Regions from separate parts of the Duganella hordei genome, predicted to be linked through region 2. Evidence: predicted binding sites of a transcription regulator. Region 2 holds the regulator's gene; each other region holds the start of a gene.
The links. The regulator sigma-54, encoded in region 2, starts transcription at its own class of promoters, with help from an activator protein. The targets are predictions, from matches to a motif close to TGGCANGNAANCTGCTTT.

Region 1: ABWW33_RS10020 (pilin) is a predicted target of sigma-54. The motif match lies at 7,818-7,835, and genes of this name have one in related genera.
Region 3: ABWW33_RS23935 (PEP-CTERM sorting domain-containing protein) is a predicted target of sigma-54. The motif match lies at 8,489-8,506, and genes of this name have one in related genera.

The regions. Positions count from the first base shown of each region.
Region 1 is NZ_BPWI01000003.1:420,909-431,097, reverse strand. Features, by position in the region: gene ABWW33_RS10065 (sensor histidine kinase) at 1-789, opposite strand, end outside; gene ABWW33_RS10060 (response regulator) at 786-1,496, opposite strand; gene recA (recombinase RecA) at 1,669-2,796, shown strand; gene recX (recombination regulator RecX) at 2,872-3,324, shown strand; gene ABWW33_RS10045 (DUF2889 domain-containing protein) at 3,590-4,174, shown strand; gene sucC (ADP-forming succinate--CoA ligase subunit beta) at 4,252-5,421, shown strand; gene sucD (succinate--CoA ligase subunit alpha) at 5,435-6,316, shown strand; gene ABWW33_RS10030 (FHA domain-containing protein) at 6,417-6,995, shown strand; gene ABWW33_RS10025 (pilin) at 7,190-7,657, shown strand; gene ABWW33_RS10020 (pilin) at 7,886-8,356, shown strand; gene ABWW33_RS10015 (flagellar brake protein) at 8,417-9,127, opposite strand; gene ABWW33_RS10010 (LysR family transcriptional regulator) at 9,246-10,157, opposite strand.
Region 2 is NZ_BPWI01000026.1:4,636-14,824, forward strand. Features, by position in the region: gene rapZ (RNase adapter RapZ) at 1-679, shown strand, start outside; gene ABWW33_RS30775 (VOC family protein) at 702-1,076, opposite strand; gene ABWW33_RS30780 (Lrp/AsnC family transcriptional regulator) at 1,173-1,637, opposite strand; gene ABWW33_RS30785 (enoyl-CoA hydratase/isomerase family protein) at 1,644-2,723, opposite strand; gene ABWW33_RS30790 (alginate lyase family protein) at 2,755-3,714, opposite strand; gene hpf (ribosome hibernation-promoting factor, HPF/YfiA family) at 3,803-4,162, opposite strand; gene ABWW33_RS30800 (RNA polymerase factor sigma-54) at 4,240-5,718, opposite strand; gene lptB (LPS export ABC transporter ATP-binding protein) at 5,728-6,480, opposite strand; gene lptA (lipopolysaccharide transport periplasmic protein LptA) at 6,481-7,080, opposite strand; gene lptC (LPS export ABC transporter periplasmic protein LptC) at 7,104-7,694, opposite strand; gene ABWW33_RS30820 (KdsC family phosphatase) at 7,707-8,237, opposite strand; gene ABWW33_RS30825 (KpsF/GutQ family sugar-phosphate isomerase) at 8,237-9,235, opposite strand; gene ABWW33_RS30830 (monovalent cation:proton antiporter family protein) at 9,367-10,189, shown strand, end outside.
Region 3 is NZ_BPWI01000012.1:108,885-119,073, reverse strand. Features, by position in the region: gene ABWW33_RS23975 (threonine ammonia-lyase) at 1-95, opposite strand, end outside; gene ABWW33_RS23970 (alpha/beta fold hydrolase) at 351-1,235, opposite strand; gene ABWW33_RS23965 (gamma carbonic anhydrase family protein) at 1,381-1,905, shown strand; gene hslO (Hsp33 family molecular chaperone HslO) at 1,909-2,874, shown strand; gene ABWW33_RS23955 (cupin-like domain-containing protein) at 2,882-3,775, opposite strand; gene ABWW33_RS23950 (hypothetical protein) at 3,777-4,091, opposite strand; gene ABWW33_RS23945 (TonB-dependent receptor) at 4,211-6,613, shown strand; gene ABWW33_RS23940 (glycerophosphodiester phosphodiesterase) at 6,613-7,788, shown strand; gene ABWW33_RS23935 (PEP-CTERM sorting domain-containing protein) at 7,861-8,451, opposite strand; gene ABWW33_RS23930 (gamma carbonic anhydrase family protein) at 8,564-9,091, opposite strand; gene ABWW33_RS23925 (glutathione S-transferase) at 9,097-9,723, opposite strand; gene ABWW33_RS23920 (aspartate/glutamate racemase family protein) at 9,720-10,189, opposite strand, start outside.

The DNA.
Region 1 (10,189 bases), on a different contig from region 2:
CCGCGCCAGCATCTCGTTGAGCGAACGCACCAGCGGCGATATCTCTTCCGGCACCTGGTTGGAGGCGATCGGGCTCAGGTCGTCCGAGCTGCGCGCCCGTATCCGTTCCTGCAGCTGCGCCAGCGGCGACAGTCCCCGCGCCAGCGCAAACCACACCAGCGCCAGGACGATGGGCAGGATGATGAACTGCGGCAGGATCACGCCCTTGATGATGGCGTTGGCCAGCTGCGCGCGCTTTTCCAGCGTCTCGGCCACCTGCACCAGCGCCAGCTGCGCGTCGTCGGCCTGGCTGCGCTCCAGCCGCACATAGGTATAGGCCACGCGCACCGGCGTGCCGTGCATGGTGTCGTTGCGGAAGCGCACGCTGCCGCCGCTGAACTTGTCCTCCTCGTCCAGCGGCGGCGGCAGGTCGCGGTCGCCGTCGATGTGCTCGCCGCGCGGGCCCTGGATCTGGAAGTACACATTGTCGATGTCGTCGGCGCGCAGGATGTCGCGGGCCGAGCCGGGCAGGCTCTTGATGATCTTGCCGTCCACCGCGTGCACCTGCTGCGCCAGCACGGTCACGCTGTCTTCCAGCGCGTGGTCGAACGGCTGGTTGGCGATGGACTTGGCCACCAGGTAGGTGATCGCGATGCTCATCGGCCACAGCAGCAGCAGCGGCGCCAGCATCCAGTCCAGGATTTCGCCGAACAGCGAGTGCTGGATGCCTTCGTCGGCCTCGGCCGCCGGCGGCTGGTATTCCTCGCCGTCGGCCTGGCCGGGTTCCTGCTGCTGCGTCGCCGGGGTCACTTGGCGGCGTCGCCGAGTTCGCTGTTGGCGCGGGCGGCGTCCGAGTATTTTTCCAGGCAGTAGCCCAGGCCGCGCACGGTGGCGATGCGGATGCCGCCCACCTCGATCTTCTTGCGCAGGCGGTGCACATAGACCTCGATGGCGTTGTTGCTGACTTCCTCGCCCCACTCGCACAGATGGTCGACCAGCTGTTCCTTGGATACCAGCCGGCCGGTGCGCGCCAGCAGGATCTCCAGCAAGCCCAGCTCGCGCGCCGACAGGTCCAGCATCTGCTCGTTGATGTAGGCGCTGCGGCCGACCTGGTCGTAGGACAGCGGACCGTGCTTGATGACGGTGGCGCCGCCGCCGGCGCCGCGCCGGGTCAGCGCCCGCACCCGCGCCTCCAGCTCGGACAGCGCGAACGGCTTGGCCATGTAGTCGTCGGCGCCCAGGTCGAGGCCGTTGACGCGCTGCTCGATCGAGTCGGCGGCGGTCAGGATCAGCACCGGCAGCAGCGAGGAGCGCGCGCGCAGGCGGCGCAGCACCTCCAGGCCGGACAGCTTGGGCAGGCCCAGGTCCAGTATCAGCAAATCGAATTCCTGGGTCGACAGGGCGGTGTCGGCCTCCTGGCCGTTGCGCACGCAATCGATGGCGTAGCCGGATTGGCGCAGCGACCGGGTCAGGCCGTCGGCCAGTACGCTATCGTCCTCGGCAAGTAAAATACGCATGGTAGACACTCCTGCTACAGAAGCTTGTATTGTGTTTCATTTCACGCAAGGTGGCGAGTTTTTGTGCGAACTCAAAATTGTTTAAAAATCGTGCTTGCATTAAGCACTGTTTTTTTATACAGTACTGCCTGTACCGACGAATTTGCACCCACCCACTGGTTGAAAGAACATTATGGACGATAAAAAAGCTGTTGTACCTGCATCTGAAAAGGCCAAGGCGCTGGCTGCCGCGCTGGCACAGATTGAAAAGCAATTCGGCAAAGGCTCCGTAATGCGCATGGACGCCAGCACGCCGATGGAAGAGGTGCAAGTGGTGTCGACCGGCTCGCTCGGCCTGGACATCGCGCTGGGCGTCGGCGGCCTGCCGCGCGGCCGCGTGGTGGAAATCTACGGTCCGGAATCGTCGGGTAAGACCACGCTGACCCTGCAAACCATCGCGGAAATGCAAAAACTGGGCGGCACCTGTGCCTTCATCGACGCGGAACACGCGCTGGACGTCGGCTATGCGCAAAAATTGGGCGTCAACCTGCATGAACTGCTGATCTCGCAGCCGGACACCGGCGAGCAGGCGCTGGAAATCTGCGACGCGCTGGTGCGTTCCGGTTCGGTCGACATGGTGGTGATCGACTCCGTCGCCGCGCTGACGCCGCGCGCCGAGATCGAAGGCGACATGGGCGATTCGCTGCCGGGCCTGCAAGCCCGTCTGATGTCGCAGGCGCTGCGCAAGCTGACCGGTTCGATCAACCGCACCAACACCCTGGTCATCTTCATCAACCAGATCCGCATGAAGATCGGCGTCATGTTCGGCAGCCCTGAGACCACCACCGGCGGCAACGCGCTGAAGTTCTACGCCTCCGTGCGCCTGGACATCCGCCGCACCGGCTCGATCAAGTCGGGTGACGAGGTGATCGGCAACGAAACCAAGGTCAAGGTCGTCAAGAACAAGATCGCGCCGCCGTTCAAGGAAGCGCACTTCGACATCCTGTATGGCGCAGGCACCTCGCGCGAAGGCGAAATTCTTGATCTGGGTGTGGAAGCGAAGATCGTCGAGAAGTCCGGTTCCTGGTACAGCTACAACGGCGAGCGCGTCGGCCAGGGCAAGGACAACGCCCGCATCTTCCTGCAAGAGCGTCCTGAGCTGGCATGGGAAATCGAAAACAAGGTTCGCGAATCGCTGGGCGTGCGCGCACTGCCGCCGCTGGCCGCTGACAAGGGCGACACGGTCGTCAAGCTGAAGTCCGTCGACAAAGCCGATAAGGCCGACAAAGCGGACAAGGCCGACAAGGCCGACGCGGCATAAGCACCACGTCCGCTTCATCCCGAACCACCGCGCCGCTTATGCTGCCGGTGGTTTTCTCATTGTGCAGAGGGTTTTATGGCAGCACCGCAACTGAGCCTGAAGGCACGCGCACTGCGATTCCTGTCGATGCGCGAACACAGCAGGCTGGAACTGGGCCGCAAGCTGTCGCGCTACGCGGAAGAGGGCGACGACATCGAAGCCCTGCTCGACCTGCTGGAAAAGAACAACTGGCTGTCGCAGGAGCGTTTTTCCGAAGCGCTGATCCACCGCCGCTCCGCGCGCTTTGGCAACAGCCGCATCGTCGCCGAGCTGCAGAGCCACGGCATCAAGGGCGAGGAGTTGCAGGAACTGAAGGCCGGCCTGGCCGAAGGCGAGACCGAGCGCTGCCAGGAAGTGTGGAGCCGCAAGTTCGGCACCGTGGCCGCCGATCCGCAGGAACGCAACAAGCAGATGCGCTTCCTGCTGCAGCGCGGATTTTCCCAGCGCGCCGTCCAGGCCGCGTTAAAAGGCGCGCCGGAGGATGATTAAGCGCGACTGAGCGGCTGCCGCAACGCACCATACAATGTTTCCATGACTGAAATACGATTGATGAATTTCTTGTAAAAACAACCTCGAAACGCCCATTTTTGTGGTCAAAACATATGTTCTGGCGCAACTGGCGGTCTTGATGTGCTACACTTTTGGGGTTTTTGCAGCGCCGCAGGTGCGGTAGTTGTCCGTAGAAGCTGCGGACACGTGCGTTTCAGCACATGGCTGCTTACTAAATTTCTGTCGCGAGAGCGGCATCGGTCTTATGTCCCTGTCAACCCCAGTTACCCGACGTGCGCTCCGGCACACGCGCGCAATTGCCGTCCAAGCGTACGCACGCGATGACGGCCTGTGGGATCTTGACGCCCATATCACCGATATCAAAGTGCACGACACCGTGCTGGCCTCGGGCCCACGCGCTGGCGGCACCCCCCTGCATGACCTGCACTTGCGTTTGACCGTCGATCTGCAACTGACCATCGTCGATGCCGAAGCCGCATCCGATGCCGTTCCGTATCCCGGCCACTGCGACACCATTGCTCCCGATTACAAACAACAGCTAGTCGGCCTGAACCTGATGAAGGGTTTCCGCCACGAGCTCAAGCAACGCCTGGCCGGTATTTCCGGCTGCACCCACTTGACCGAACTGGCGCAGATCCTGCCGACGGCCGCGGTGCAGGCGTTTGCCAACGATGTCTGGTCGACCAACGACGCGGCTACCGAAGATAACGGCGTGCCGCGCCACAAGCCTTTTCAACTCGACAAATGCCATGCCCTGCGCACCGACGGCGGAGCAGTGGCGCAGTTTTACCCGCGCTGGGTGGTCAAAGCAGCACCAGGTGGCGCGTAGCAATCTCTGCTTACTAGATACACACATTTCGCACTATCAACCGATTTTTACACATCAGCATCAGAAGGGAAGCCAGCATGAAAATCCATGAGTATCAAGGCAAAGAAATCCTCCGAAAATACGGAGTGACGGTTCCGCGCGGTATTCCGTGCATGTCCGTGGAAGAAGCAGTCAAAGCTGCTGAAACCTTGGGCGGCCCGGTCTGGGTTGTAAAAGCACAAATCCACGCCGGTGGCCGTGGTAAAGGCGGCGGCGTGAAAGTAGCCAAGTCGCTGGAGCAAGTCAAAGAATACGCCGAGCAAATCATGGGCATGCAGCTGGTCACGCACCAGACCGGCCCTGAAGGCCAGAAAGTACGCCGCCTGCTGATCGAAGAAGGCGCGGACATCAAGAAAGAACTGTACGTGTCGATGGTTACCGACCGCGTATCGCAGCGCGTCGTCCTGATGGCTTCCTCCGAAGGCGGCATGGACATCGAAGAAGTTGCCGAGTCCCACCCAGAACTGCTGCACTCGATCGCCATCGACCCATCCGTCGGCCTGACCGACGCTGAAGCCGCCAGCATCGCCGCCAAGATCGGTGTGCCGGAAGGTTCGATCGCCGACGCGGTCACCAACCTGCAAGGCCTGTACAAAGCCTACTGGGAAACCGATTCGTCGCTGGCCGAAATCAACCCGCTGATCCTGACCGGTTCGGGCAAGGTCATCGCACTGGACGCCAAGTTCAACTTCGACGCCAACTCGCTGTTCCGCCAGCCGGAAATCCTGGCTTACCGCGACCTGGACGAAGAAGATCCAGCCGAAGTCGAAGCATCGAAATTCGACCTGGCCTACATCTCGCTGGACGGCAACATCGGCTGCCTGGTGAACGGCGCCGGCCTGGCCATGGCCACCATGGACACCATCAAGCTGTTCGGCGGCGAGCCGGCCAACTTCCTGGACGTGGGCGGCGGCGCAACGGCTGAGAAAGTGACCGAAGCGTTCAAGATCATGCTGAAAAACCCAGGCCTGAAAGCCATCCTGGTGAACATCTTCGGCGGCATCATGCGTTGCGACGTCATCGCCGAAGGCGTGATCACCGCATCGAAAGCCGTTTCGCTGAAGGTGCCTCTGGTGGTGCGCATGAAGGGCACCAACGAAGACCTGGGCAAGAAGATGCTGGCCGATTCCGGTCTGCCTATCATCGCAGCCGACACCATGGAAGATGCAGCGAAGAGCGTTGTAGCAGCCGCTGCCGGTCAAGCTTAATTAAGGAATCAACATGTCCATTCTGATCAATAAAGATACCAAAGTCGTTACCCAAGGTATTACCGGCAAGACCGGTCAATTCCACACCCGCATGTGCCGCGACTACGCGAACGGCAAAGCTGCTTTCGTGGCAGGCGTGAATCCTAAGAAAGCCGGCGAAGACTTCGAAGGCATTCCTATTTTCGCCAACGTGACCGAAGCGAAAAAAGAAACCGGCGCAAACGTGTCGGTGATCTACGTGCCGCCTGCAGGCGCGGCCGCCGCGATCTGGGAAGCTGTCGAAGCTGAAATGGATCTGGCCATCTGCATCACCGAAGGCATTCCAGTCCGCGACATGATGGCCCTGAAGGACCGCATGGCCAAAGCTGGCTCGAAGACCCTGCTGCTGGGCCCTAACTGCCCAGGCCTGATCACCCCTGACGAAATCAAGATCGGCATCATGCCAGGCCACATCCACCGCAAGGGCCGCATCGGCGTGGTCTCGCGTTCGGGCACCCTGACCTATGAAGCAGTCGGTCAGCTGACCGCGCTGGGCCTGGGCCAGTCGTCGGCAGTCGGCATCGGCGGCGACCCGATCAACGGTCTCAAGCACATCGACGTCATGAAGATGTTCAACGACGATCCTGACACCGACGCGGTCATCATGATCGGCGAAATCGGCGGCCCGGACGAAGCCAACGCGGCTTACTGGATCAAAGACAACATGAAGAAACCAGTGGTCGGCTTCATCGCCGGCGTTACCGCTCCTCCGGGCAAGCGCATGGGCCACGCCGGCGCGCTGATCTCCGGCGGCGCTGACACCGCACAAGCCAAACTGGAAATCATGGAAGCTTGCGGCATCACCGTCACCAAGAACCCGTCCGAAATGGCGCGTCTGCTGAAAGCCATGCTGTAATAACAGCCAGCTTGAATGTGGAATAAAAAAGCCCCATGTGCGCATGCGACGCTCAAGATCGTCGCAAGGCCACACGGGGCTTTTTCTTTTGGAGACCAGATTGGCGAAGATCATCATCTCGCGGGATGGGCAGGTAGAACAGCAAGTACAACTGAGCAAGGAGCGGATGACCATCGGCCGTCACCCGCGCAACGACATCGTGCTGACGCATCCGGCCGTCAGCGGCGAACACGCGGTCATCGTCACCATCCTTGACGACTCCTTCCTGGAGGACCTGCACAGCACCAACGGCACCTTCGTCAACGGCCATCGCATCGGCAAGCATTTCCTGCAGCACCAGGATGTGATCAAGATGGCCAAGTTCCAGGTCGAGTTCGTGGCCGACGGCGTACGGCCGATGGCGGCGGCGGCACCGTTGCTGGCACAAATCGAAGTATTAAATGGCAATAATGCCGGCAAGCAGGTGGCGCTGACCAAGCCGCAGACCACGCTCGGCCGCGCCGGCGTGCAGGTGGTGGTGATCCATCGCCAGCCGGATGCGTATTCTATCGTCCACACGGAAGGCGATGTGGCGCCGCTGGTGAACGGCGTCGCCTTGGGCAAGCAGGCGGCGCAACGATTGCACCCGGGCGACTTGATCGATCTCAGCGGAACCCAAATGGCCTTCCGCATCGCCTGACCAAATTTGTCAGTCGCGGGCTCAGCTGACAAATTGCGGCGTACCGGCTGACAAAAAAGGGCAGTCGGACCGACAAAAAACGGCAGTTTCTAGCGTTTTCAGCGGGATTTCTTTGCAAAAAGGGTTGGCACGTCAATTGCACATAGCTAGGTGCTCTACAAAATTTTGATGCTCAACACACCCTGGAGTCGAAAATGAAATCCATGAAAATGATGAAGAAACAAGCACAGGCTGGCTTCACGCTGATCGAACTGATGATCGTGGTTGCCATTATCGGTATCCTGGCGGCTGTGGCGATCCCGGCGTACAGCGACTATACCGTCAAGGCCAAGATCGCCAACGCCCAGGGCGCTGCCGATTCGCTGAAAACCGCCGTGGCCGTGTGCGCGCAGGAAGCCGGCGGCACGCTGACCGATTGTTCCGATACCAAGCCAGGCATCCCAGTCTTCACCCCGACCAAGGAAGTTGCCAGCGCAACCGTCGCTGCAGGCGTGATCACCATGACACTGGGTACCGGTCTGGGTACCGGCGTCGATGGCCTGACCATTATCTACACCCCAACCGTCGCAGCTGGTGCAACCAATCTGACCTGGAAGGCCACCACCACCGTGACCAACACGGCTGCGGCGGCTGCCATCACGAAGAACAACGTAACGCCTTAATGGTTGATGGACGAAAAACCCGGCCTTGGCCGGGTTTTTTTTTGCCAGCAGTCGACAAAATTTGTCAGTCACTTAATGCATTGACAAATTGCGTCATGAAAACTGACAAAAAATGGCAGCTTTTGGCGGTTTTTAGTTTGATTGACGAGTAAAAAGACCCTGGCACAGCAATTGCTCATAGGGAACTACCTAACAAAAAATTGATGTACCCCAACCAGGAGTAGAAAAATGAAATCCATGAAAATGATGAAGAAACAAGCACAAGCCGGCTTCACCCTGATCGAGCTGATGATCGTGGTTGCCATTATCGGTATCCTGGCCGCCGTGGCAATCCCTGCGTATAGCGACTACACCGTCAAAGCCAAGATCGCCAACGCCCAGGGCGCTGCTGATTCGCTGAAAACCGCGGTTGCTGTTTGCGCCCAGGAAGCCGGCGGCATCCTGACCGCTTGCGACATGGGCACCAACGGCATCCCTGCCGCATTTACCACCACCAAGGAAGTTGCTTCGGCTACCGTTGCCAAGGGTATTATCACGCTGACCCTGGGTACCGGTCTGGGTACTGGCGTCGATGGCCTGACCATTGTCTACACCCCGACCATCGCGGCTGGCGCAACCAACCTGACCTGGAAAGCCACCACCACCGTGACCAATACGGCTGCGCAGGCTGCCATCACGAAGAACAACATCCTGCCTTAATGGATGTTTGAGCTAAAAACCCGGCTGATGCCGGGTTTTTTTTCGTCCATGCAAAACGCATCAGACGATCTTCTGGCGGTCGGCGATCAGCGCTTCGTAGGTTAGGTTTTGCAGCATCGTGTAGTGAACCGGATCCAGGTCGATGAACTGCACGCCGTAGGTGAACACGTCGGGCTTGTCGCCGGTGGCCGGCTTGACCATGTTGATATTGCGTATCGTCGCCTGCGGGTTGATGCGCACCTGCCGGTTGCCGGGCTGGGCGATCAGGTAGAACGACAGCCCGACTTGGTCGTCGTCTTCCGACAGCTTCTTGGCCGACTCGATCAACGCGCCGGAAACGCTCAGATTGACCAGGAATACCGAGGTGGTGCCGACCGGCGTCGTCACCTGCGCCGGGATATCGACCTTGACCCGCATCGCCGCCCGCAGGCTGGTGCCCTGGATCGATACCGGGAACGACAGGTGGACATAAAACAGCGGCCTGGGGAACACGCGCTGCACGACGCACGAGAACGAACACACGTTCACGCCGGAAAAGACCCGGATCGTCAGCTTGTCGCCATCGTTGAGCGCGATCGGTGCGCCATTCTCGAACGGCACCTTGACGATCATGTATTCGTCTTTGGACCATCCTATCAGCGTGGAGAAGTGCTGGATGGGTTTGATGGTACGGTGAGTAATGAACTGTATCCTGCCGCCTACCTGCAGGTTCATCTGCTCGAATTCGTATTCCTGAGTCTTGGCTTCGCCTGCTGGAGGAGTGCTGCTCATGCAAATTCTTTCGTGAGGCCTGCGTCAAATAATTACTTCCGTGACATCAATTATATACCTGCCATGTGAAGGTAACAATCAGACAAGACGAGCAGTTGCGATTTGGTCGCGGCGTGCTTTAGTCTGGCGTCCTGGACAAGGGCAGCCCGTCCAGTCCCGGCGTGGCGGCGAACAAGGCGGCGATGAAGTCGATGAAGACCGTCGCGCGCAGTGGCAGTAGCCGGTCAGCGGAATACACCGCATTGACCGGCGATTTCTTTGCATGATCGCCCAGGACAAGTTGAAGCTTGCCGCTGCGAAGCTCATGGGCGACCATCCACGCCGGCAAATAGCCTATGCCCATGTTCGCCAGCGCCGCGCGGCGCACCCCCTCCAGGCTGTTGAGCTTGAGGCGGCCCGTCACGTGCACCTCGCCGTTAGTGAATGCCCAGCCCCGTCCTTCTTCAGCGAGCAGGGTATAGATGATGCATTGATGTTGCAGCAAATCGGCGGGCTGGCTCGGAACGCCATGCTGCTCCAGATAAGCGGCACCGGCGATGCAGACGCGCTCCGAGGTTCCAACCCGCCGTGCCCGCAGCGCGCTGTCTTTCAGCGCGCCACCGCGTATCGCCACATCCACTCCCTCGGCGATGAGATCGGCGAAGCTGTCGCTGAGCCTGAATTCCACCTCGACATCCGGAAACCTGGCCATGAATTCCGGCAGTGAATCGACGATCTGTTCCACCGCCAGGGTGGGGGCGCACGCCACCCTCAGCAGTCCATGCGGATTTTGCTGTCCACGCGCCTCGGACTCCGCCTGATTGATGACATCCATCGCCTGCCGGGCCAATTCGTAATAGCGCTGACCGTCGGGTGTGACGGTCAGCTGGCGAGTCGACCGGTTCAATAGCCTGGTGCCCAGCATGCGCTCCAGCGACCCGATGTGGCGACTGACATTGGGCTGGCCGATGCCCAATTCGCGCGCCACGGCCGAAAAGCTGCCGGTCTCCACAGCCCGAACCAGGCAATGCATCCATAGCAATTTATTCATCTGGGGACGCCGAGTGATTGATTCATGCAATT
Region 2 (10,189 bases):
CGAGTCGCTGGCTTCGCTGCCGGCCGACGTCAAGCGGCTGCGCGAGGAAGGCCACGACGTCAAGGTCATGTTCCTGACCGCCAACACGCACTCGCTGGTGGCGCGGTTTTCGGAAACGCGGCGTAGCCATCCGCTGTCGCACGAACTGCGGCCGGGACAGAACCCCGCCGCGCGCCGCACGCTGATCGAATGCATCCTGGAAGAGCGCGAGCGGCTGTCGCATATCGAGCAGCTGGGTCACGTGATCGACACGTCGGAACTGAGCGCCAACAAGCTGCGCACCTGGGTCAAGGACCTGGTGGCGGCGGAACGCGCGCCGTTGACGCTGTTCTTCGAATCGTTCGCCTTCAAGCTGGGCGTGCCGATGGACGCGGATTTCGTGTTCGACGTGCGGGCGCTGCCGAATCCCTATTACGACCTGACGCTGCGCCCGCTGACGGGACGCGACGCGCCGGTGATCGAGTTCCTCGACGCGCAGCCGAGCGCGTTGGAAATGATGAGCGACATCCGCGCCTTCGTGGAAAAGTGGCTGCCGTCCTTCAAGACCGACAACCGCAGCTACCTGACGGTGGCGCTGGGCTGCACCGGCGGCCAGCACCGCTCGGTCTACATGGCGGAAAAACTGGCCGCCTACTTCCACGCCACGGAGCGCGTGGTGCTGCGCCACCGCGAGCAGTAACAAACCAGGACCAGCAAAAATATCATCGGCTCCAGTGCACCACTTCGATGGTGTGGCCGTCGGGGTCCTTGATCATGGTGCCGAAATACCGGTCGTTGATGTCGGGCCGCAGGCCCGGCTCGCGCAGCGCCATCGCGCCCAGGCTCATGGCGGCATGGAAGAATTCCCGCGCGGCCTGCCGGCTCGGTGCGGACACCGCCAGGTGCGCGCGGTCGCCGGCCAGCACGCCGTCGCCGCTGGACGGATACAGGCAGAAACTCCACGCGCCGTCGGCGCCGTAGATCACTTGCGTGGCGTCCTGGTGCTGCAAGCTGTAGCCCAGCGGGTTGAAGCAGGCGGTGTAAAAGGCGGTCGCGCGCGCGAGCTCGCGCGTGCCGATGGAAACGTGGTCGATCATGATGGCATTCCTGTGTAGATGGAAGGCACATCTTACCGAGCGGCCGTGAGACAAAATCGCATTCTTGCCCCTTGCGGTGCACGAATTATTCAATTTTCACAGCGGCACCTTGGTCTCGAACTTGGCGCAGTTCATGGCCAGCAAGCTCTTGTAGTTGCTGACATTGTTGTTCGACGTGAAAACGCGCCGCGTGAACGCCTGGAACGATTCCATCGACGCCGCCGTGACCACCAGCATGAAGTCGAATTCGCCGGCCACTTCGTAGCAGGCCATGACGTCGGACTCTTCGCGCATCAGCGACTCGAACATCTTCAGCAGCGCGGTGTTTTGCTGCTCCAGCTGCACCGTGACAAACGCCGTCAGCGGACGGCCGACCCGCACGCGGTCGACCAGCGCCACATCCTTGACCAGGACGCCGCTGGCGCGCAGCTGGGCGATGCGGCGCTGGCAGGTGGCGGCGGAGGCGTGTACCAGCTCGGCAAGACGGCGCAGCGGTATCGTCGCGTCGTCCTGCAGCAGGTTCAGTATCTGGACGTCGATACGGTCCAGTTGGACGGACATCGGCGCCTAGTCCAGGTGGCGCAGCGGATGCGCGTAATCCGGCCACACCGGCTGGAAGAAGCGCTGCACCATCTCTTCGGTTACTTCTTGCAGCGACGACGGCTTCCACTGCGGCGCGTTGTCCTTGTCGATGACGAGGGCGCGCACGCCTTCGATCACTTCGCCGTCCTCGAAGTTGTGGCGCACCAGCGTGCGTTCCATGCGCAGGCAGTCGGCCACGCTTGAAGCGACGCCGCGCTTCAGCAACTCGTGCGTGACGCACATCATCAGCGGCGAACGGGTGGCCATGATCTCCAGCGTTTTCTGCGCGAAGGCGCTGTCGTCCGTCTTGAGCGAGGCGACGATGGCCGGCACCGAGCCGGCGCCGAAGTGGCGGTCGATGGCGGCGCGCTCGGCCTCCAGCTTGCCCGCGGCCGGCCTGTAGGGGGCGGCGAAGGCGGCGATCGCCTCCGGCAGTTCCGCGCCTGCGGTCGACTCCAGGATCGCCTCCAGCACCTCCATGTCGGCCACGGCCGCGTAGTGGTCGGCCAGGCCGGCGTACAGCGCGTCGGCGGCGCCTATCGTCGCGCCGGTCAGGCCGAGATAGTAGCCCAGCTCGCCCGGCGCGCGCGGCAGGAAGTAACTGCCGCCCACGTCAGGGAACAGGCCGATGTTCACTTCCGGCATCGCCATCCGGGTGCGCTCGGTGACGATGCGCACGCGGCAGTCCGGGCCGCCCTGCGAGACGCCCATGCCGCCGCCCATGACCACGCCGTCCATCAGCGCGATGTAGGGCTTGGGATAAAAATGAATCAGGTGGTTGAGCGCGTATTCCTCGCTGAAGAAATCCTCCAGCAGCGCGCTGCCGCCCTGCGGCGAGCCACGGCCGACGTCGTAGAAGAAGCGGATGTCGCCGCCGGCGCAGAACGCCTTTTCGCTGCTGCTGCGGATGACCACGGCGGCCACCGAGCTGTCGTCGCGCCATGCCAGCAGCGCCTGCGTGATGTCGCGCACCATCGCCAGCGACAGCGAGTTCAGGGCCTTGGGCCGGTCCAGCGTGATGGTGCCGGTGCCGTTGCCGACGCTGGTGTGGACGTATTCGCTCATGAGTAAAAAGGGCTGAAGGAAAAACCCTATTCTACTGCGACTTCCGCGCCGCCAGATGTTCGAGCGGATTGGGCAGATTGAGATCGCCGCCCAGGCGCGGCTGCCATTGCTTCTTTGCCGGCGCCTCCTGCGGCTTGCCTTCGTGGCGGCCGTAGATGGTGGTCACGTCGAGCACGCCGACGCGCTCCTGCTCGAAGCCGGTGGCCTTGGCGATGCCCGACGGATCTGCCGACGCCGCAACGGTGAACTTGACGATCTGGTCCAGCTTGGGATCATGCAGGTCCAGGATCGACGCGATCATCACCAGCGGCACGGTGGCGTACACCTGGTAGTGCAGCGCCTTGGCCGCGCGCTCCATCTCGGCCGGCAGCGAGCCGTCGGCCGCCATCTGCCCCATCGCGTGGTCGAACACCTTGCGGCCCCAGCCCAGGTAGCGCTGGTCGCCCGTCACGCCGCCGACCGCGGTGACGGCCAGGCCTTCCCAGTAGTAGTGGTTGTTGCGGCCGCCCTTCTTCGCATCGGAGTGGGCCATCGTGGCGTCGGCCAGCGTCTTGAGCCAGCCTTCGATGGCCTGCTGCTGCGCGGCGCCGGCGGCCGGCTTCAGGCGCGCGTAGCTGAGCGCCATGCCGCCCAGCGTCCACTTGCGCACGTAGTAGGCCTGCTCGCTGGACAGCTTGCCCAGCATGGCCTTCTGCCCGGCCCAGCTGGCCAGCCAGGTCAGCGCGCAGGCGCCGTCGGCCGCGTTGGCCTTGGGGTCGAGCTGGTAGGCGGTGGCGCCCTTCGCCACCTCGGCCAGGAAGTCTTCGATCGGCTTGGTGTTGGCGATGTTGCGCGCCCGTAGCACCGGATCGATGACGGAATGGTGCGCGTCCGAGTAGTAGCTGTTGGCGTCGATGTCGATGCGGGCCGGCGGCGGCGCTTCGCACGCCAGCGCCGCGCCGGTGGCGAGCAGGCCAAGCAATGACGTGCTGGCAATCAGGTGAGATTTCATGGGAGGGCTCATCAAGTTAAACGTTTAACTATCTTACCTCAAAAAAGGGCGCCGATGCGCCCTTAGTCGAGTGGTGCCGGGGCCGTTGTTATAGGGCGGCGGCAGCGGGTTCGTAGCTATCCGGGAGATGCTTGATCGCATCGTGGCCGTGCTCTTGGACCTTGGCTTTGTATTTCATGACCTGCCGATCCAGCTTGTCGATCAGCGTATCGATGGCGGCGTACAGGTCCTGGGACAGGCTTTCCACGTAGACGGTTTTACCCGACATGCGCAGGTTGATTTCAGCCTTCTGGCGTTTCTCTTTCTCTTTAAGGTTATCTACAGTCAGAATGACAGCAATATCAATCACTTGATCAAAGTGGCGTGTGACGCGTTCGAGCTTGTTCTGCACGTATTCACGGATGGCCGAGGTCACTTCGAGATGATGTCCACTGATGGTGAGATTCATACACACTCCTAAAGATGATGTCGCTTCTTACGGTTAGTGCGTGGCCCATTACTACCGGGCGCGCAGGAACCAAGTAACTACAAAGACTTGCGGAGACTGACTGGCGGGATTTTCAACGCTTCGCGATATTTGGCAACAGTTCGTCGCGCAATCACCATGCCTTGTTCTCCCAGCATGTCCGCAATCTTACTGTCGGATAAAGGATTTTTCGGGTCTTCTGCTCCTGTCAATTGCACGATGAGTGCGCGTATCGCCGTCGAACTTGCTTCCCCTCCCGCTTCGGTGGCGACATGGCTACCAAAGAAATATTTCAACTCAAACATGCCGTGCGGGGTCAGCATGTATTTTTGAGTTGTTACCCGAGAAATAGTACTCTCGTGTAAACCCAGTGTATCAGCAATTTCGCGAAGCACAAGGGGGCGCATGGCAACCGCGCCGTGCGAGAAAAAGTTCTTTTGTCTTTCTACTATCGCCTGGGCGACGCGCAGGATGGTGTCGAAACGCTGGCGCATATTCTTGATCAGCCACTTGGCTTCCTGCAGCTGCGCGCCCATCGCGCCCTCGCCTTTTCCCTGCTTGAGCAGGTTGGCGTACATGGCGTTGACGCGCAGGCGCGGCATGACGTCGTTGTTCAGGCTGACCTGCCAACCGGTGCGCGATTTCTTGACGATGACGTCCGGCACCACGTAGTCGGACACGTCCGACGCGAACGCCGAACCGGGATGCGGATTGCACTGGCGGATCACGGTTTGCGCCTCGCGCAAATCCTCGTCGTCGCACAGCAGCGCTTTTTTCAGCTTGTTGAAATCGCGCTGGGCAAACCACGTCAGATGGTTTTCAACGATGGCCAGCGCCATGCGCCGCGTCACCATCGGCACGCCCGGCAAGCGCTTGATTTGCAGCGCCAGGCACTCGGACGCGTTGCGCGCGCCCACGCCCATCGGATCAAAGCTCTGCAGCAGCGACAAGGCGGTCTGCAGTTCGTCGATGTCCAGTTCCAGTTCCTCCGGCAGGCGGGCGTGGATGTCCTCCAGCGATTCCTCCAGGTAGCCGTTTTCGTCGAGCGCGTCGATGATCAGCTCGACCAGCGCGCGGTCGCGCATTTCCAGCACCGTCACGCGCATCTGTTCCATCAGGTGCTCGCGCAGCGTGCAGTGGTTGGCTTCGAGCTGCGGGCGCGCGTCCTCGTCGTCGGGCGCCTTGCTGCGGCCGGCGTCGCTCCAGTCGACGTCGGCGTCGCTGCTGGTGCTTTCGGTGTCGGCGGCGGGGCCGTCGTAGTTGTCGGCGTCGGCGGCCGGCGCTTCCTGCGCGTTGGGCGGGCCTTCCGGCGGCGCGTCGCCGACCGGGGCCTGCTGGCTGATGGCGCCGTCCGACAGCAGCCGCAGCGAGCGGTCCAGCGGGTCGTCGAGACGCTCCAGCAGCGGGTTATCGGTCAGCAGCTGTTCGAGTTCCTGGTGCAGCTCCAGCGTGGACAACTGCAGCAGCCGGATCGACTGCTGCAGCTGAGGTGTCAGCGCGAGGTGCTGCGACGTGCGCAGTTGCAATGACTGTTTCATGGGGTAAGGCTACATCCTGAAGTGTTCACCCAGGTACACGCGACGCACCGACTCATTGGCGATGATGTCGTCTGGCCGGCCTGAAGCCAATACCGTGCCCTGGTTGATGATATACGCGCGGTCGCAGATGCCCAGCGTCTCGCGCACATTGTGATCGGTAATGAGGACGCCGATGCCGCGTTCCTTGAGGAAGCGCACGATGCGCTGGATCTCAATGACGGCGATCGGGTCGACCCCGGCGAATGGTTCGTCGAGCAGCACGAAGCGCGGATTGGTGGCCAGCGCGCGCGCGATCTCGACCCGGCGGCGTTCGCCGCCCGACAGCGACAGCGCCTGGTTTTCGCGCAGCTTTTCGATCTGCAAATCGGCCAGCAGGGTATTGAGCCGTTCATCAATTGCAGCCTTGGATAAAGGCTTGCCGTCCACTTTCTGGATTTCGAGGACGGCGCGGATATTTTCTTCCACGGTCAGCTTGCGGAACACCGACGCTTCCTGCGGCAGGTAGGACAGCCCCAGCGACGCGCGGCGGTGGATCGGCAGGCTGGAGATGTCGGTGCCGCTGATGTCGATGGTGCCGGCGTCCGACGGCACCAGGCCGACGATCATGTAGAACGAGGTGGTCTTGCCGGCGCCGTTGGGGCCCAGCAGGCCAACCACTTCGCCGCACTCGACCTGCAGCGAAACGTCGTGCACGACCTGGCGCTTGCCGTAAGTCTTTTGCAGGCCTTTGACGATCAGGGTGCTACCGCAGGATGGTTCCATTTATTTCCCCGGCGTAGGCGTGGTGGCGGAGGCGGCAGGCGCCGAGGCTGCAGGCGCCGCCGGACGGATCGCCGGCTGGATCACCATCGTGCCACGGCCGGCGCCCGGCTTGCTCTCGCCGGTGACGGTGTTCTTGACCGCGAACTGTTCCTTGCGGCTGTCATAGGAAATGAATTCGCCGTCGACCTCGTCGCTCAGGCGGCCGCCTTCGAGACGGCGCACCTTGGCCTTGGAAAATAGCTTGACCAGGTCGGTCTTGTCGCTGTACTCGATGCGTTCGGCTTCGCCGTCGACCCACTGGTCGCCGGCACCGTCGCGCTTCTGGCGGAAGGTGGCCAGCGTGCCCGGGGTGCTGGTCAACACGACAAAGTTATAGCCTTCCGGATCGGTCGTCACGACCGCCTTCGGCGACTTCATCAGCAAGGTGCCGCGGGTCAGCACGACGTTGCCGATCAGCGTCTTGATTTGCTTGACGTCGTCGATCTGCAGATCGTCGTAATCGATCTTGGTCGGTTTGTTGGCGTCGGCTTTTTCCGCATGGGCCGCGCCAGCCGCCATCAGCAGCATCGCGGCCGTCAGGATCAGTTTTTTCATCATCATTCCATTCTTCATCATTGGTTCTTTCAATGGCCGCGCGGCGGCACGGTCAGTTGCCCGCGCCCGCCCAGTTGCACCTGGCGGGTGGCGTTGTTGGCCTTCATGCCGACGCCGTTGGCCGTCGCGTTGCCCATTTCCAGCGCGACCGGCGCCGTGGTTTCCATTCTTTCCTCGTCCGGGAAGACGGTCAGCGCCGGGGTCGTCATGCGCATCGCCTGCGCTTGCGGCGTGGCCGGGCGCACGACGTCCACATTACCATTGAGCTGGACCCGCGTATTGCCCTGGTCGACATGCGCGGTATCGGCATGGATATTCATCGGCGGCTGGTTGCCCGCCAGGCTGTGCACGTAAGGCTTGTCGATGTCGGAAGCGTCGTCGACCGGACGGTGGGTCAGCTTGTCGCCGGAAATGATGTAGGCCGGCTGGCCCGCCTTGTTCATGCGTACGAGGCTGAAGCGGTCGATGATGTAGTCCGGCTCGTTGCGGTGCTGGTCGGCCTGTGCTTCCTGGCCGGCCTGATTGACCACCTGCACCAGCCAGAAGCTGCCGACGGCGACAAACACGCCGACGACCATGATGACGGTCAGCTGCCAGCGGTGGGCTGTTCTTTTACGCATGACTGATCCCCGTCAAACCAGGAACTGCGCCATCACGCGCTCGTAGCTGCCCTGCGCGTGCAGCAGCAGTTCGCACACTTCGCGCACGGCGCCGCGGCCGCCGGCGGCGACGGTGGTGTGGTGCGCGCGCTCGAGCACTTCGGCGCGGCCGTTCGGCACGGCGACGGCGAAGCCGACGCGCGTCAAGATCGGCAGGTCGACCACGTCGTCGCCGATGAAGCCTACCTGCTCGGCGGTGAGGCCGGTCTTTTCCAGCAGCGCGTTGAACGGCGTCAGCTTGTCGTGGCCGCCCTGGTGCAGGTGGGCGATGCCGAGGTCGGCGGCACGCTTGATCACCTGCGGCGACGTGCGCGCGCTGATGATGGCGGTCTGTACGCCGGCTTCCTGCAGCAGCTTGATGCCCAGGCCGTCGTGCACGTTGAAGGTCTTCAGCGCCTCGCCCTCGGCGCCGTAGTGCAGGCTGCCGTCGGTCAGCACGCCGTCGACGTCGAAGATCATCAGCTTGACGCGGGCGGCGCGTTCGACATACGTGAATTCAGTCATCAGATCACCTTGGCGCGGGTCAGGTCGTGGATGTGCAGCGCGCCGACCAGCTTGCCGTCGGCGTCGGTCACCAGCATCTGGTTGATGCGGTACTGCTCCATCACGGCGACCGCGTCGACGGCCAGCTTTTCCGGCGAGATCGAGCGCGGGTTGGCGTGCATCACGTCGCGGATGATGACCTTGCTGAAGTCCTGGACCTTCTCGATCATGCGGCGCAGATCGCCGTCGGTGAACACGCCGACCGGCTTGCCGTCGGCGTCGACGATGGCGGTCATGCCCATGCCCTTCTGCGTGATTTCCAGCAGCGCGTCGGTCAGCTTGACGTCGGCGGTCACCTGCGGCACGGCGTCGCCGCTGCGCATGACGTCGCGCACGTGGGTCAGCAGGCGGCGGCCCAGCGCGCCGCCCGGGTGCGAGCGGGCGAAATCCTCTTCCTTGAAGCCGCGCAGGTCCAGCAGCGCGACGGCGATGGCGTCGCCCAGCGCCAAGGTGACGGTGGTCGACGTGGTCGGCGCCAGGTTCATCGGGCAGGCTTCCTTGGCCACGGCCACGTTCAGGTGGACGTCGGCGATGTCGGCCAGGCTGGAGCCCGGCTTGCCGGTCATCGCGATGACCTTGCTGCCCATGCGCTTGACCACCGGCAGGATGGTCATCAGCTCGGCGCTTTCGCCGGAATACGAGATGGCGATGAAGGCGTCGTCGGCGGTGACCATGCCGAGGTCGCCGTGGGCCGCTTCGGCCGGATGCACGAACAGCGCCGGCGTGCCGGTCGAGGCCAGCGTGGCGGCGATCTTGCGGCCGATATGGCCGGACTTGCCGATGCCTGACACGACCACGCGGCCCTTGCAGTTCAGCAGCAGGGAAATTGCCTGAACGACACTATCGTCGGTCTCCAGACGGGCATTCAGGGCGGCGATCGCCTCCGCTTCGTTTTGCAGCGTATCGCGGGCCAGGCGCAGCGCGTGGGCGGCCATTTTTGCGTCAAAAGCTTTCAGCATTGTTTTTTCATGGGTTACACTCATGCCCAAGTATAGCCGAATTGAGAAAGCAAAAAACTTGCCAGTCACAACATAACCCCCGCATCGGCCCACAAACAACGAAATTATATTTTTTTACTGGCTATGTTGACATGACGTTTACGCCGCTGGAATTAACGCTGATCCTGCTGGGAAGCGCGGTGCTCGGCGTCGTCGCTTTCCGCATGCTGCACCTGCCGCCCATGCTCGGCTACCTGGCCGTCGGCATCCTGATCGGCCCGCACGCGCTGGGCCTGGCCGAATCAAGCGAGGCGACCCACTCGCTGGCCGAATTCGGCGTGGTGTTCCTGATGTTCTCCATCGGGCTGGAATTCTCCCTGCCCAAATTACTGGCCATGCGCAGCATCGTGTTCGGGCTGGGCATGGCGCAGGTGGGGCTGACCATCGTCGCGACCATGGTGTTCGGCTGGGCCCTCGCCACCCAGCTGCCGGCCGACATCCATATCGGCTGGCAGGCCGCGTTTGCGCTGGGCGGCGCGCTGGCGATGTCGTCGACGGCCATCGTGTCAAAAATGCTGACAGAGCGGCTGGAGCTGGAAAGCGAGCACGGCCGCAAGATCATCGGCATCCTGCTGTTCCAGGATCTGGCCGTGGTGCCGCTGCTGATCTTGATCCCCTCGCTGGGCCAGCGGCCGGACGCGCTGGTCGAGACGCTGGCCTGGGCCGGCGTCAAGGCCGTCATCGTGCTGGCGCTGCTGCTGTTCTTCGGCCAGAAGCTGGTGCGCACCTGGTTCACCATCGTGGTCAAGCGGCGCTCGCAGGAACTGTTCATGCTGAACCTGCTGCTGATCACCTTGGGCGCGGCCTGGATCACCGAGCGCGCCGGCCTGTCGCTCGCGCTGGGCGCCTTCGTGGCCGGCATGCTGATTTCCGAAACCGAATTCAAGCACCAGGTGGAAGAGGACATCAAGCCCT
Region 3 (10,189 bases), on a different contig from region 2:
GTCTGCCAGCGCCACACGGGCGTCTCGAGGATCTTGCCTTGCAGGCGGTGGGCGGTGGCGCGGATTTCGGCCAGCGAGGGATACGATAGGGTCATGATGCTGCTCCATAAAATATTCGAGGGAATGCGGGCTGAGCCGCGTGGAGGCTGGGGGCGCCGAGCACCGGCGCAGCCGCAGCTCAGCGACCCTGAATAATTCGAATAATGGAGACGGCGCGGAAAGGCAGGCTCCGACCGGCAAACGCGGCAACACCAGCGTCGTGGGCGACGTGGCGGCGGGTTGTCATGGTCGGATGGGAAGTCATGGGATCAATCATGCCAAATAAGCAAAGTCTTGGCAAGTCCTTCCTGTCAGCCCGCGAGGAAATCCTCGATCAGGTGCGCCAGCTGCTCAGGCTGGTCGTGGTGCAGCATGTGGCCGGCGTCGGCCAGCACCTCGCGGCGCACGTCGCGCAAATGCGCCAGCCGGCGCGTCAACTCGGCGCGCCCGCCCTGCTCGTCGCCCATCCAGGTCCACATATTGGTCTGCTCAGCCTCCACCCACAGCACCGGCGCCGCGATCGCCTTCCAGCAAGCCATCACATCCTCGACGTGATACGGCAGCGGTCCGGTCTGCTTGTGCACCGGATCGCCCAGGATTTCCCATTCACCGGCGTCGTTCTGCGCCGACCAGTGCTGCGCGAGGAAGGCGGCGCGCTCGTCGCCCAGGCGCGGATTGGTCTTTTGCAGCCGCGCGGCAACGGCCGCCTGGCTCGGATAGCTGCGCAGTTCCGGCTGTTCCAGCAAACCGTCCATCCACTTGGCGAAACGACCGGGCGCCTGCTCCGGCTTGCTGGCGCGCAAGCCGGCCCCTTCCAGGTTGATCAGCTTGCGGATGCGCTCCGGCCGCGCGCCGGCATACAGCGCGACCGCGTTGCCGCCCATGCTGTGCCCCAGCAGATTGACCGCTTGCTCCGGCGAGTAGTGGCGCAGGATCGCGTCCAGGTCGGCCAGGTAGTCGGGGAACCAGTAAGTGTCGGCGCCGCTGCGCTCGGACAGCCCGAAGCCGCGCCAGTCCGGCGCGATCACATGCCAGTCGCCGCGCAGCGCGTCGACGACGAACTGGAACGAGGCGCCCACGTCCATCCAGCCGTGCAGCATGAAGATCTTGGGCGCGCCCTCGCGCCCCCAATGACGCACATGGCAGCGCAGGCCGCGGATGGCCAGGAATTCGGAACGGGAAGGCGTGTAGCTCATGTTTGGTCCTTGAAAATGCGCAGGCCGGCGCAATATCGGTTGCTTGCCAGCGATAAGGCAAAATAATAGCACGACCGTTCGCTAGCCACGCAAGCGTAAAATAGCGCCATCCCGCCGCTCATCAGCACTCAACCTAAGGTTTCCAATGTCTATATATCAACTGGGCGAACACGCGCCCGAGATAGATGCATCGTCGTTTGTTGCCGACTCCGCCAACGTTGTCGGCAAGGTCAGCCTGCGCGCCAACACCACGGTATGGTTCGGTGCGACGCTGCGCGGCGACAACGAACGCATCACCATCGGTGAAAACAGCAATGTACAGGAAGGCACGGTAATGCACACGGACATGGGCTACCCGCTGACCGTGGGCAAGAACGTGACCATCGGCCACCAGGCCATGCTGCACGGCTGCAGCATCGGCGATGGCGCGCTGATCGGCATCCAGGCGGTGATCCTGAACGGCGCGAAGATCGGCAAGGGCTGCCTGGTCGGCGCCGGCGCGCTGGTCACCGAAGGCAAGGAATTCCCGGACAACTCGCTGATCATCGGCTCGCCGGCCAAGGCCGTGCGCACGCTGACCGATGAAGACGCGGCGCGCCTGCTGGTCATCGCCGACGGCTACGTGCAGCGCGGCCAACTGTTCAAGACGCAACTCAAAAAGATCGGATAAGAAATGAGCATTACCCCCATCATCGGCCAGGATACCCTGCAGAAATTCATCTTCGACAACGCCGCCGTGCGCGGCGAGTTCATCGACATCTCCGCCACCTGGCGCGAGGTGCTGTCGCGCCACGCCTATCCTGCCCCGGTGAAAAAACTGCTGGGCGAGATGGTGGCCGCCGCCGCGCTGCTGTCGGCCAACCTGAAATTCAACGGCTCCATCATCATGCAGATCCACGGCGACGGTCCGGTGCGGCTGCTGGTGGTCGAATGCGACGCCGACCTGCACCTGCGCGCCACCGCCAAGATCGATCCGGACGCCGCGATCGCCGACGACGCCAGGCTGCCGACGCTGCTGAACGCGCACGGCAAGGGCCGCTTCATCATCACGCTCGACCCGGCCGACAAGATGCCCGGCCAGCAGCCCTACCAGGGCATCGTGCCGCTGGACGGCGACGACGTTGGCACCGTCATCGAGAACTACATGCTGCGCTCGGAACAGCTGGACACCAAGCTGTGGCTGGCGGCGGACGACAACGTCTCGCGCGGCCTGCTGCTGCAAAAGCTGCCCTACAACGGCGGCAAGACCGCCGTCGAGACCGCGCCGCTGACCGAGGACGAGGCGCTGGAAACGTGGAACCGCGCCGTCATCCTCGGCTCGACCTTGAAGCAGGAGGAACTGCTGTCGACCACCATCGACGTGCTGATGCAGCGCCTGTTCTGGGAAGAGACGATACGCGTGTTCGAACCGCTGCATCCGTCCTTCCACTGCACCTGTACCCGCGAAAAGGTCGGCAACATGCTGAAGATGCTGGGCCGCGCCGAAGTGGACAGCGTGCTGGAAGAGCAAGGCCACGTCGGCGTCAACTGCGACTTCTGCGGCCAGCACTACGACTACGACAAAGTCGACTGCGCCCAGCTGTTCGCCACCGACGCGCCGGTGGAAGCGCTGATCCCGGCCAGCGAAGCCAAGCACTAAGCTGGCATCAAGCTCCGGGCGCCCTCAGCGCGAACGGCACGGCCCTGGCCCAGCGGTTGGACGACAGCGAAAACGTCAGCGCGCGCACCTGGTGGTACCAGCCGGCGGGCACATACAGCATGTCGCCCGGGTTGACGATGACCTCGATCATCGTCGCCTGGCGCGCCAGCGGGAACCGGTCGAAATCCGGCGCCTCGGGGTCGAACGGCGATCCGAACAGGATGGCGTTCGCCTCCCTCGGGTAGAGGAATTCGTCGTGATGCGGCGGCGACAGGAAGATGCGCTTGGTGCCCCAGATCTGCGCGAAGATGTTGTCGTCGTAGTCGCAATGCAGCGGCGTCACCGTGCCGGCCGGGCCTACCCAGAAACGCGGCGGTCCCATCTTGTCGAAATACGTGGGCCAGTGGCACAGGCTGTTCAACTCGCGCAGTTCCAGGTTGCCCAGGTACGGCGGCAGTGCGTGCACGCCAGAGTCGACCAGATCCAGATACTCCCCCATGGACATATCCTGCATCGCGCGGTCGGCCGCGAAGGCGGTGTTGATATAGTCGCCCACCCGCGCCCGCACCGGCACGTGGCTGTAGCGTTCGCGCAGGATCTCCGGCGGCAGGGCCGACAGCGGCCAGCGCTTGACCAGCCCGGTCGTCAGGAACGGCAGGCCTTGCGCGGCGCGCGCGCGGAAGGCCGCCGCGCTGAGCACGCCCAAACGCGGCACTTCCGCAATCGCCGGCAAGGCGCGCGCGGCGTCCTTGATCGCTTCCCGCATGTCGTGGATCGATGCGACGCCGCGCACCTCCGCGTCTCTTTGCTCCTGTGCCCGCTTCTTGGCCTCGGCGTCCTCGGGCGACTTCAACACCGCCCTGCGGGGCGGCAAGCGTAACGAATTTCTTTCTGTTGTCATATCAAATTTTTGCGCAGCGGGTTTCCATCACATCGATGGCGCCGACGGTTTGTGTAGAGGTCGCGCTGCGCACCATGTCGACGCGCTCCAGGCACGAGCCGCGCAGGAAGCGGTCCTGGTTGCGGGTGCAGATCGTCACCGTGCCGGCGCTGCTGGTGTTGCAGAAGAATCCTTCGGCGCGCATGCGCACCAGCGCCTGGTCCAGCGGCATGCCGGGCTGCACCGTCTGCGTGACGAAGTTCCCCAGGGCCGATTGATTCACCGTGTAGCAACCGGCCAGTTGCAGCGCCATCGCCAGCATCAAAAGTCTGCGCATCGTGTCGTCTCCTTAATTTCCAGCCAGCAGTGTAGCGCACCAGCGTCATGATCCGGTAACACTCGGTCCCTATCATTCGCGACGTTGCTATTCCCTCAAACTGCTCCTCAAGGCAAAACATGAACAAGAAATTATCCGCGGTGTGCTTCGCCGCGCTGAGCTTCCCTATGCTGGCCATGGCCGCCAACGTTGCCGCCGCCGTCGCCGACATGGCCGCCGCGCCGGCCGCGGCAGCCGACTACGCCACGGAAGCGGAAGCGGAAGCGGCGGCGGCAGCCGCGCCGGTCGCCACCGTTGAAATCGCCACCCGCAAGACCCGTTCCTCGGTCGCCATGACCAAGAGCGACATGCAGAAAATCCTGCCGGGCATTAATCCATTGAAAGCGCTGGAAACCTTACCAGGCGTCAGCTTCCAGACCGCCGACCCTTGGGGCAACAACGAGCAAAACCTGTCGCTGTTCGTGCATGGCTTCAGCGGCCAGCAGCTGGGCTACACCATGGACGGCGCGCCGCTGGGCGACCAGCAATACGGCAACTACAATGGCCTGTCGCCGCAGCGCGCCGTCATCAGCGAAAACGTCGGCAGCGTGATCCTGTCGTCGGGCGCCGGCGACCTGTCGACCGCCTCGACCAGCAACCTCGGCGGCACCATCGAGACCTTCTCCAGCGATCCGCAACAGAGCCGCAACCTGGCCGTGCAGCAGACCGTCGGCAGCTACAACACCTCGCGCACCTTCGTGCGCTACGATACCGGCAACTTCGGCAACGGCAACAGCGCCTACATCTCCGGCGTGCACCACGAGCAAAAGGCCTGGGACTTCAACGGCCGCCAGGGCGGCGACCAGGTCAACGCCAAGTACGTCAACCAGAGCAGCCTGGGCAAGCTGACGCTGTTCGTCGATTACTCGGACAAGATCGAACCGAACGAAGACAGCACGGTGCACTCGGCCACCGAGAAGTACCAGCCATACACCCGTCCGTTCCTGTACCCGAACTTCCAGCAGGCGCTGTCCTACCTGTCGGCCGCCGGCGGCACGCCCGCGGCCGAGGGCAACAACTACCGCAACTACTACAGCGACGCCCAGCGCACCGACTACCTGACCTACGCCAGGTTCGACATGAACATCGGCGAAGCGACCACCTGGTCCAACCAGGTCTACTACCACAACGACGACGGCGTCGGCGTGGTGGCAGGTCCCATCGGCGTGGCCGGCCTGCCGGCGCTGTTCGCGGTGTACTTCCCGGGCCAGAACCTGAAGCAGGTGTTCGGCAACTCCGGCTACGCCACCCGCACCACCGAGTACGCGATCAACCGCAACGGCTGGCTGTCCACCGTGAACACCGAATTCGGCAATCACAAGCTGCAGGGCGGCCTGTGGCTGGAGCACAACCGCTCGTCGGCGTATCGCCGCTGGTATGCGCTGGACGTGAACAACCCGAGCTCGCCATACGACCGTCCGGCCAATCCGCTGATCACGCAATACGGCAGCCAGATCGACAACAAGGTGGCCCAGATCCACCTGCAGGACGAATGGCGCATGCGCGACGACCTGGCGCTGCAGGCCGGCTTCAAGTCGAGCCTGCAGTTCGCCGACGGCCAGTTCCCGGTGCAACCGGCCAAGGGCGCGATCGCCAACGGTTCGCTGGCGCTGCCGGTGGGCGAGATCATCACCAAGAAATGGTTCCTGCCGCAGCTGGGCGCGCGCTGGGACATCACGCCGCAGGACCAGATGTTCGTCAACGTGCAAAAGAACATGCGCCAGTTCGTCACCTACGGCGGTGGTGGCGCCTCGCCGTGGAGCCTGGCGAGCCAGTCGGCGTTCGACCTGTTCAAGACCACCGCCAAGCCTGAAACCTCGATCACCTACGAGCTGGGCATGCGCACCAGCCACCAGCTGGACTTGGGTGCGCTGAGCGCAGTCGACGGCCAGGTCAACCTCTACCACGTCGACTTCAAGGACCGCCTGCTGACGATCAGCCCGACCCCGGTGATCTCGTCCATCATCGGCGGCAATCCGGTGCTGGCCAACGTCGGCAGCGTCAAGACCGACGGCATCGACATCTCCGGCACGCTGCACTTCGGCCGCATGTTCTCGTTCTATGACGCGCTGTCGTTCAACCGCTCGACCTACTCGGACAACTACAGCAACGGCAAGGACATCGTGGCCACGGCCGGCAAGGCCGTGCCGGGCAGCCCGGAATGGATGAACAAGTTCGTCGCCACGCTGAGCGTCGCCGACACCGAGTTCCAGCTGATCGGCGACTACGTCGGCAAGCGCTACGCCACCTACACCAACGACCTGGACGTGCCGAGCTACTTCCTGATGAGCCTGGGCGTATCGGGCAAGCTGCCCTTCCTCAACGGTGGCCTGGTGAAGAACGCGCGCTATCGCTTGAACGTCAGCAACCTGGCCAATCGCGCAGGCAGTTTGAATGTGGTGGTCGGCGCGGCCAGCGGGACTTACAATACATTCCCGATTGCACCACGTCAGGGCTTCCTGACTTTGATGGCGGACTTCTGATGAACAATCTTTATTTACCGAAGCGTCTGTCGCGGCGCGGCTTCATTCAAACGGCGGCGGTGGCCGCCGGCGCATCGCTGATCATGCCGGCCTCGGTGCTGGCGGCATCGTCGACGCCGGACCTGTCCGGCATGCCGGGCATCGCGCCGGTGGGCGCAGGTTCGAAGACGCCGCTGGTGTTCGGCCACCGCGGCGCCAGCGCGCTGCGTCCCGAGCACACGCTGGGGTCGTACGCCAAGGCCATCGCCGACGGCGCCGACTACATCGAGCCGGACCTGTGCAGCACCAAGGACGGCGTGCTGGTCGCGCGCCATGAAGCCTTCCTCAGCGAAACGACCGACGTGGCCGCCCATCCCGAGTTTGCCAGCCGCAAGGCGCGCAAGACCATCGACGGCGAAACGCACGAAGGCTGGTTCGTCGACGACTTCACGCTGGCCGAACTGAAGACGCTGCGCGCCGTCGAGCGGCTGCCGCAATACCGTCCCGGCAGCGCGCAGTACAACGGCATGTTCCAGGTGCTGACGTTTGAAGAAATCATCGACTTCACGGCGGCGGAAGCGGCGGCGCGCGGCCGCATCATCGGCCTGGTGCCGGAGCTGAAGCACTCGACCTATTTCGCCAGCGTCGGCCTGCCGCTGGAGGACCGCTTCCTGTCCATCCTCGCGGCGCACGACTACACGCGGCGCAATCCGGTCGAGATCCAGTCGTTCGAAATCGCCAACCTGAAATACCTGCGCGGCAAGCTGGGCCGCCGCGCCAACCTGCGCCTGATGCAGCTGGTCATCGGCGAGAACGTGCGTCCGATGGATGTCGCCGCGGCCGGCGGCACGCTGACCTTCGCGCAGATGTGCACGCCGGCAGGCCTGCGCGAAGTCGCCCAGTACGCCGACGTGATCGCCCCGCCGACGCGTGCGCTGATTCCGCTGAAAAAAGACGGCAGCCTCGACCAGCCAAGCTCGCTGGTGGACGATGCGCACAAGGCCGGCCTGCGCGTGGAGCCGTGGACCTTCCGTCCGGAAAACCACTTCCTCGCGGCGGACTTCCGCAACAACGCCGGCGACGCCGCGCGCAACGAAGCCGGCTCCATCGCCGAAATCAAGCGCTACATCGCCACCGGCCTGGACGGGTTCTTCACCGACGATCCCGCCCTCGGCCGCGCCGCCTTGAACGGCTGACCCTGACGGTACCGGCGGTACAAACAAAAAAGCCCGGTTCGAAACTGAACCGGGCTTTTTTTACTGCGGCGATCAGCGCGAACGGCGCCGGGCATATCCCGCCACCAGCACCAGGCCGGCCAGCATCATCATGAACTGCTCCGGTTCCGGCACCGGCGCGGTCGTCAGCACCAGGTTATCCAGGTTGAGGATCTGCTGCTGCTGCGGTGGCAAGATCGAGAAACTGTAGATCGGCACAGCGCTGGTAACGCTCACCGTGCCGCTGGAGCTCGACAGTACATTCGTCGCGAGGACATTCCCGTGGCTGTCAAACGCGGTCAGCGTCGCGCTCCAGTACGACCTGCTGTCCATCGAAATGCCGAACACCGGCACCGAGAACGTAGCGATCGGATTGGTCGAGCTGACGAAATGATTGAGTGGATTGCCGTCGTAAAAGCTGTCCTGGAGCAGCGATCCCTGGGAAAAATGCACGCCGACTGCGGCAAATTTTTCATCCAAGGAAGTCATAAAAGTATTGTCAGTCGGAACATCGTCCGCCGTACCGAGAACGCCATCTGCCCCTGGCAGATGCTCAAAATCGATGGAAATCGTGGCCGCGCCGGCGGCAGCGGAACACAGCAATGAGACGAACAGCGCGACAACCGCGCCACGAATTTTTTTCATGATTATCCCTGTGAGTTAATTATTTGAAATAACAAATTAACCACATAATATGCAAACATAGAAAAATTTACAATAGATTTATTATGAAACAATGAGACCTGCCGGATGCCGGCTATGCCAGGTAGTTGTTCTTGATACGGACGTAATGCTCGGCCGAGTATTTCAGATAGGCGATCTCCTCGGCGGTCAGCGCCCTCACCCGCAGCGCCGGGCGGCCGACGTACAGATAGCCGCTCTCCAGCACCTTGCCGGGCGAGACCAGGCTGCCGGCGCCGACCATCACGCGGTCCTGGATCACCACGTCGTCCATGATGATGGAACCCATGCCGACCAGGCATTCGTTGCCGATGGTGCAGCCGTGCAGCAGCGCCGAGTGGCCGATGGTGACATAGTCGCCGATGATCAGCGGCGAGCCGTCGGGCTTGGCGGCGTTCTTGTGCGACACGTGGCCCATGGCGAAGTCCTGCACGTTGCTGCACTCGCCGATGACGATGCTGTTGACATCGCCGCGCAGCACGGTGTTGCACCAGATCGAGCTGTCGCGGCCGATGCGCACATCGCCGATGACTTGCGCGGAGGCGTGCAGGAAAATGTTGTCGCCGAGGACGGGGCTGGTGTTCAGGTAAGAAGTCAGGGGCATTGTTTTTAACCTTGATAAGTGCTGTCGCCATGCGGCGCGGCGCGGAAGGCTGGCAGCGCTTCGGCCTGGCGCGAGAACTCGGCCTGCAGCGGATAGCTGGCGGCGGCCACCACCTCAGGCAACATCTGCTGCATGAAGTGCCAGGTGACCGCCGTCATCACGCCGGCGTGGTCCATGTCGGCCACGGACAGCGGATGGGCGCGCAGCTCGGCTTCCAGCGCGTCGAACGCCGCCAGCATCTGCCCCGTCACGCGGTCCACCCACGGCTGGTGCAGCTTCTCCGACGGCCGCACCATGCGCTCGTACACCAGCTGCACGCCCTTGTCGCAGGCGGCCAGCGCCAACCCCAGAACGCGGAGGGAGCGCAACAGTTCGGCCGGCATGGTCGGCGTCAGGCGGCTGGACGGCATGGCCAGCGCTTCCGCATATTGCACGATCAGCGTGGAGTCCATCAGCACGGTGCCGTCGTCGGCCACCACGGTCGGCGCCTTGACCACCGGATTGATCGCGCGGAACTGCTCGAAGGTGCTGAACACCGACAGCGACTGGTGCTCGAAGCGCACCCCCATCAGCTGCAAGGTCACCGCCACGCGGCGCACGTAAGGGGAATCGAGCATGCCTATCAGTTTCATTTTTTCTCCATGGAAGTCAGCGCCCATTCGGCGGCCTTGCGCGCGTGAATGGCGGTGGTGTCGAACAGCGGCACGGCCGCGTCCTGCTGCGCGACCAGCAGCGATATCTCGGTGCAGCCGAGGATGATGGCCTGCGCGCCCTGCTCGACCAGTCCGGCGATGATGCGGCGGTATTCGTCGCGCGAGCCGTCGACGATGCGGCCCAGGCACAGTTCTTCGTAAATGATGCGGTGGACGATGTCGCGGTCTTCCTGCCCCGGCACGATCACGTCCAGCCCGTGGCGCTCGCGCAGGCGGTCCTTGTAGAACGCCTGCTCCATCGTGAAGCGCGTGCCCAGCAAGCCGATCCGGGTGTGGCCCGCGCGCTTGATTTCTTCCGCGGTCGGGTCGGCGATATGGAACAGCGGAATGTTCACCGCGCCTTCAATGGCGTGCGCCACCTTGTGCATGGTGTTCGTGCACAGCA